Regions from separate parts of the Bacillus sp. BACIII genome, predicted to be linked through region 1. Evidence: predicted binding sites of a transcription regulator. Region 1 holds the regulator's gene; each other region holds the start of a gene.
What was found. The regulator Rex, encoded in region 1, represses fermentation and respiration genes when NADH is low (regulators of the CRP and FNR family bind a similar motif). The targets are predictions, from matches to a motif close to TTGTGAAATATTTCACAA.

Region 2: ACXN9U_RS17365 (YwiC-like family protein) is a predicted target of Rex. The motif match lies at 853-870, and genes of this name have one in related genera.
Region 3: ACXN9U_RS08435 (helical membrane plugin domain-containing protein) is a predicted target of Rex. The motif match lies at 1,291-1,308, and genes of this name have one in related genera.

What each region holds. Positions count from the first base shown of each region.
Region 1 is NZ_CM174437.1:2,380,427-2,382,692, forward strand. Features, by position in the region: gene tatC (twin-arginine translocase subunit TatC) at 1-639, opposite strand, end outside; gene ACXN9U_RS11455 (twin-arginine translocase TatA/TatE family subunit) at 646-816, opposite strand; gene ACXN9U_RS11460 (redox-sensing transcriptional repressor Rex) at 835-1,482, opposite strand; gene moaC (cyclic pyranopterin monophosphate synthase MoaC) at 1,479-1,991, opposite strand; gene ACXN9U_RS11470 (ABC-F family ATP-binding cassette domain-containing protein) at 2,131-2,266, shown strand, end outside.
Region 2 is NZ_CM174437.1:3,523,455-3,525,720, forward strand. Features, by position in the region: gene ACXN9U_RS17355 (nitrate reductase subunit alpha) at 1-138, opposite strand, end outside; gene arfM (Crp/Fnr family transcriptional regulator ArfM) at 320-796, opposite strand; gene ACXN9U_RS17365 (YwiC-like family protein) at 940-1,653, shown strand; gene fnr (fumarate/nitrate reduction transcriptional regulator Fnr) at 1,684-2,266, opposite strand, start outside.
Region 3 is NZ_CM174437.1:1,789,335-1,791,600, forward strand. Features, by position in the region: gene ACXN9U_RS08430 (NAD(P)/FAD-dependent oxidoreductase) at 1-743, opposite strand, end outside; gene ACXN9U_RS08435 (helical membrane plugin domain-containing protein) at 783-1,199, opposite strand; gene ACXN9U_RS08440 (cupin domain-containing protein) at 1,586-2,083, opposite strand; gene ACXN9U_RS08445 (DMT family transporter) at 2,213-2,266, shown strand, end outside.

The DNA of each region.
Region 1 (2,266 bases):
CAGCAGCTCAGGCGGCGCAATCATCGCTGCGATCACAAGCAGCACAAAATACGCGTACTTCCTGATCTTCGATAAAAACATCGGCGTGATAACACCGAGTCTCGTTAAAAACATGATCAGCACCGGCATCTGAAACAGCAGCCCGAACGGAATCGTCAGCTGCAGCAGAAAATGAAAATACTCGCTGATTCCGATCACTTGGTTGACATCGAGGTCATTCGAGACCCGCTTCATAAAATCAACGACCAGCGGAAATAAAATATAATAAGAAAATGACACACCGCCGACAAACAGCACGATCGAAATCGGAATATAGCTGAGTGTTACTTTGCGCTCCTTCTCATACAGCCCCGGGCTGACAAACGCCCAAATCTGATAGAGAATAATCGGCGAAGTCAAAATGATGCCGATAATAAACGCGAACTGCAAAAAGATAAACAGCGGATCCGTCAGGTTAAAAGCATTAAGGGTGAGCTCTTTTACTTCATCGGCTTTTTGAAGATACACAATGATAGGTTTTGCCAGAAAAAAGCCGGCAATAAAGAAAACCGTAAAGGATAACGCCACAATCAGCAATCGTTTCCGAAGTTCGGCAATATGCTCCACAAGCGTCATTTGATTCACTCTCATACGCGTCATCCTATCTTACTGTTCTTCTTTCTTTTTTTCCTCTTCTTCACCGGCTAATCCCTTAGTGGCGTTCTTAAATTCACGAAGCGTGTCCCCCGCGGCTTTTCCTAACTCGGGAAGCTTCTTCGGACCGAAAATAATCACCGCCACCACACCGATAACAGCCAGGCTTCCAGGACCGATCATGTGCAGCTCCTCCTTTCGTTATTCAATTTCTTCCAAAACAGAATAATGCTTTAAGAAATAAACCAATGATTGAAGCTCTACAGCTAAATCTATATGATGAATTCGAATGTGATCCGGCACATTCAAACGGGCCGGCGTAAAGTTAAGGATTCCCTTGATTCCGAGCGACACGAGCCGATCGGTGATTGACTGCGCGGCAACCGCCGGAACGGTAAGAATCGCCACGGGTTCATCCTTAATGTGAAGCTCTAAATCATTAAGAGCATAGACAGGCACGCCGCCTACCTCAGTTCCTATTTTACTCTGATTCACATCAAAAGCCATAGATATTTTTGTGTTATTATTTTTTGTGAAATTATAGTGAAGAAACGCCGTCCCTAAATTCCCGACACCGATCAAAATGACGTTCGTCGTTTCATCCTGATCCAGTGTTTTTCTGAAAAATGACAGCAGGTAATCCACATTATAGCCGTATCCTTTTTTGCCGAGCGCCCCGAAATAGGAAAAATCCCGGCGGATCGTGGCCGAATCGACTTTTACCGCATCGCTCAGTTCAGCAGATGAAACGCGCTGCTTTCCTGACGCGTGTAAATTCTTTAAAAAGCGGTAATAAAGCGGCAGCCGTTTTGCTGTCGCCTGCGGAATTTTTGATTGATCCTTGTTCATGATTGGTCCTCCACTTTATACTCAGATGCATCTCTTTTAAAATCACCGTTTTTGCCTCCCGTTTTTTCCATGAGGCAGGTCGGGCCGATGACCATTCCTTTATCCAGCGCCTTGCACATGTCATAAACGGTCAAAGCACAGACTGAAGCGGAAGTTAGCGCTTCCATTTCCACACCTGTACTCCCTTTTGTTTTTACGCTTGCCTGTATATGAAGAACGGCTTCGGAATCCTTTTCCTCCCAGCCGAATGAAATGTCGACGCTGCTTAAAGAAAGCGGGTGGCACATCGGGATAATCGCTGAGGTCTGCTTTGCAGCCATGATTCCGGCCACCTGTGCGACAGCCAGTACGTCTCCTTTTCCGATCTCGCGTTTTTTGATTCTGCTGTACACGTCATGCTTCATGTGTACGCTGGATATTGCAGCGGCAGTACGGACTGTTGAAGATTTATCGCTTATATCCACCATGCGGGCACGGCCTTCTTCATTAAAATGAGAAAATCCATTCATATTTAAACTCTCCTTACTTCTGATCATACACTATTTTCTCCCTGATGTCTTATCCTATAATGTTCCAATTCTGATGTATTGTTTGCTGACAGCAGGTTGATAAGCTACACTTAACTTATTATAACAGAGGTGAAATAATATGATGATCTTACAAATTAATCAGCTGTCCAAATCTTTTGGCGCTGATCCTATTTTAAACAATATAAAGCTTGAAGTCAGATCTCGGGATCGCATCGCCATTGTAGGCAGAAACGGAGCCGGCAAATCAACTCTCC
Region 2 (2,266 bases), 1.1 Mb from region 1:
GTGCTGCCATCTGTTTCTGTATACATTCTCCCAATCGCGATCTTCGCGGGTGGTTTGGCTATGTTTATTTGAATGGTGTTCGATAGGAGAGAAATAATTCAATCTCCTAAACAACGGACTCATTTTCTTTTTCTTCATGAAAGTTCACTCCTTCCGAGTCAGGTGATGCTAAGTTCACTATAAACAGAGACAGCGTATTTTCTTGTGAACTATGTCACACACTCTGCTTTTTTCACAAAATATTCACATAAAGGAGAAGGAAGGACTTTCACAGATGAGAAGGCTGCGTTCATTCAACGATCAAAAAAACCGGCTCTATTTAAGAACCGGGCTCGGCATTTTCATCTTGTGATGTATGCAGATACCGCAAAAATAATTGATAGGAACAAAAGACGTTTTGCTGAAGCATGGCCAAAAAATTCATTTGCAGCCGCGGATGGTAAGACATCATTTTTTTAAATATGCAATAAGGGATATTAAGAATCAGAATGTCTGAAGTGGCATTGACTTTGATAAAAGGCGATAAATACAGCCCGCCTTTTTCATCAATCGGAAACACATCGCCTTTTTCCCACAGCGCAACGGTTTTCGAGCCTTCAGGGAGCCTGCTGTCCATAAAACGGACACTGCCTTTTAATACAATATAAACGGATTGAGAATGAAGAAAGGATGGAGACCGATCAGATGAGCCGCGGATAAACGTTCCGTTTTTTAGCAAGGTTTCCACAATCGATAGAGGCACTTCATTAAACATGGGAAGTTGTTTCAGAAATAATAAATAGTCACACTGATTCATAGGAAAGCCTCCTGTGTTAAGGATAGCTTTAGTGTAGCTCGATTGAGCCTGTGCAGCAGTGATATATTTCACAGCTTGTATGATGAATGTCACTTACCGGAAGGATGACTGCATTTAGAATCAAATAAAAAAGGAGGGTTTCGATGAAGGTGCTTGTTCCGAAGCAGCACGGCGCATGGGCCATGCTGCTGATTCCATTTTTACTCGGGATGGTCAAGGGCGGTCCCGTTCTCTGGCATATTCCGCTCTTCCTAGGCTGGCTTTTCCTTTACTTGGCGGTTTATCCCGTTACGCTCGCCTTGAAAAAGAGACAACTCAAGCCCTATCAAAAGTGGATATATGTTTACGGTTTTCCGGCTTGCTGCTTCTTGATCATTTCTGTTTTTCATAAGCCGCCGCTCATCTGGATTGGCGTTACTTTAGTGCCGCTGTTCCTCATCCATATGTATTTTGCCCGCCGAAAAAACGAACGGGCGCTCGTGAATGATATGGCGGGAGTTCTGTTCTTTTGTTCAGGCGGGCTTGCGAGCTGCTGGCTGGGGACGGGGGCTCTTGACGGCTGGGCTTGGTTTATTCTCTCTCAATCTGCTTTATTTTTTATCGGGAGTTCCTTTTATGTGAAGTCGGTCATCCGGGAGAAAAGAAACAGAGGATTTGCATACTGGTCATGGGGTTATCACCTGCTGCTCCCCTTTTTATCCGCTCTTCTCGGAGCAGGATGGGCATTTTTTGCTTTTATTCCAAGCAGCTTGCGGGCATGGTTTTTTCATGGAAGAGATTGGCCCGCGAAAACGATCGGCATTTTGGAAATCGTGAATGCCAGCTTCTTTTTTGCCGTCATGTGCATGTTTATATAAAAAAACAAGGACAGCGGTGTCCTTGTTTTTTCAGTCAATATTGCAAATCTCCAGCGGACAATTTTCACACTCGATCTCGCATCGCAAATAGTCCAGCTTGTGCAAAATAATTTTTCCGGATTCGTCTATTGAAATAACCCCTTGTTTTCGGAGATCTCCCAGCATACGGTTGACACTTTCCCGTGCCGCCGCGCAAAACTTTGCCAAATCCTGATTTGTCAGCACAATGTTAATCAGAATGCCGTCGCTTCGTTCCACCCCATAGCTGTTTGATAAGCGGATAAGGGTGGAGTAGAGCGCTCCCTTTTTGCCGTGAAGAAGCAGATCCCTGATTTTGGACTGGATTTTCCGGAGGTGGGTGCTCATCCATTTCATAAATTCAAATGTCAAAGCACCGTTTTGGATTAATTCCTTTTCGAGCTTGTTTTTATTAATGACGAGCACCTCGCCATCCTCCAGCACTTTTGCACTGAGCATATACCTTGGCTCTTCGGTGAAAAGTGTTAATTCCCCGACAATATCATGCTTTTGGCAGATTCTAAGCGTCAGGTCTTTTCCGTCAGATGTCAGCTTGCCGATTTCAATGAGCCCTGATTGAATCAGATAAAGCTCT
Region 3 (2,266 bases), 590 kb from region 1:
ACGACTTTTGAACCGTCTTTCAGATCAATGACGTTTCCTTCCACGTTTGTAACAGGAAGACCTGTCAAGAACTCTACGCCGCGTTTTTCAAGACTTTTTGTCGCGCGTTCGATAAGATCATCAGGAAGAACAGGAAGAATTTTCGGACCTGCTTCAACTAGTTTCAGTTTGATTTCTTTATGGTCTACACCGTATTTTTTCGTAAGGTTCGGCATGATGTCAGCAAGCTCACCGACAAGCTCAACGCCTGTTAAGCCGCCGCCGCCGATAAGAATTGTTGCATCAGCTTCGTTTTTCGTTTTAGAGTATTCACGCACACGGTCTTCCACGTGTTTGTATACTTTGTTGGCATCCGCAGCAGATTTGAGCACCATGCTGTTTTCTTCGAGTCCAGGAATGCCGAAATAAGCCGTAACTGAACCAAGTCCGACAACAAGCGCGTCATAAGACAGCTTAGAACCGTCAGAAAGGGCGACTTCTTTTTTATCAACTGAGAAAGAATTGACTTCTGCGATTTTAATGTCAACGTCTTTTCCTTTAAGAAGTTTTTCAAGCGGCATAGCAACAGCCTGTTCAGACACGTTGCCGGCTGCAAGGCGGTGCAGTTCCGTAATAATTTGGTGAGTCGGGTATTTGTTCACAACGGTTACGCGTGCTTCATCTTTACTGTAATGTTTGCGAACGGTTAAAGCAGAAAGAACTCCGCCGTAACCAGCGCCTAAAATGACAATATGTTTTGACATCGTATATCCTCCGTCCTTTATATCAATTTGAATCTGAGATTATTTTTGTTTTTCGTTCATGATTTCAAGATAGCTGTTAGCAAAACGGAACAGCTTTTGCGCTTGAGGATCTTTCAGCATGCGCAGCAGGCCGAAAAGTCCGATCGTGTCATTGCTTGCATCCGCGCGGTCTTTTGCTTCGATCGCAGTAGCCGCAATATCTTTCGCTGTTTCTTTCACAGGCTCAAGAATTTCTGTAAGCGCACCCACTGTATCGCTCTTCAATACTTCGTCTGTCGCTACAGACTGTGCAAAATCATAAGACTTCGTTAAAATATTTACTAACTCAGTCAGTTTTGGTAGCTGATCCACTAAAACAGTCAGTGATTCTTGAACTTCAGGTTTTAGCAGCTGATCAATAAGATCGCGTTGGCCTTGGCTGACAGATGCATTTGTTTGATCGATTGTTTCTGGCATATCCGATTCTCCTTTACTATAAGCAGTGTGCTGATTTTTTTGGAAAGGGTAGCCTTTCCCCTTTCATGCAGAAAAGCATGAAAAAGCAAGATTGTGAATCCGTGCACAATCAGTTACAAAAATAAATGTTTACTACCCAGTTTTTCACTTTGCCATATTCAGTATTATTTTTATATCAACAAAAACAATTGAATAAGTCAAAATTTCTTTTTCCTCTCTGAAAATAGCAAACATAAAAAACCCCAATTTGAATTACTCTTATATAATAACACTTTTTGAACAAAATTTGAACGTGAATTGTTTCGTTTATGAAATTATTTATATGGCGGGGGTGTCATAACGTTTCTTTTAGGCTATTTTTTTACAGACCATCCGCTTTTCCCCTGTCATTTCTCCCACATTTTTATAAGCGGGCCCGTTTTTCCCGTAAAGGGATCATATTCCGGGAGCGGGACACGGCTGATTTCTTCTGAAGTTCTATCATTTTTCTCCGTTTTTGTATCGTACTGCCGGCCGCCCGGGTAAGCCCCGATCACGGTAAAATCAGAACTGGCCGACAGTTTTTTATGTCCGGTGCCGGCCGGAATGACCGCTGCGTCTCCAGTTTGAAGAACGGCGTCTGCGCCTTGTTCCCCGCCGAACCTCAAAACCGCGTTTCCTTTTACCGCGACGAGAACTTCGTGGGTGGTGCTGTGAAAATGGTGATACGGAAATACTCCGCCCCTCCAGCTGTTCGACCAATCGTGCCGGCGGAGGACGGACTCCGCTTTTTGTACCGTTTCTTCATTAAATACCGCTTTATAAATGACAAGCGGGAGATTCGGGTTATTCGGAATGCGGCCGTCATCTTCAAAATAAAGAACTTCAATATCCTCTTTCTGCATTGTGTTCACCTCCGTATATGTCTGTTTCCCATTCATCAGTTGTTAAAACGCTATTTTCACATATTCCATTGCGAAGCCTGCCGGTGAATAGTATAGTATAAAAAAATATGTGTCAAAATGAGGGATTTCATGAAAGCCATCATATTCGGAATATTGGCATCTCTGTTTTTTGCAGTCACATTT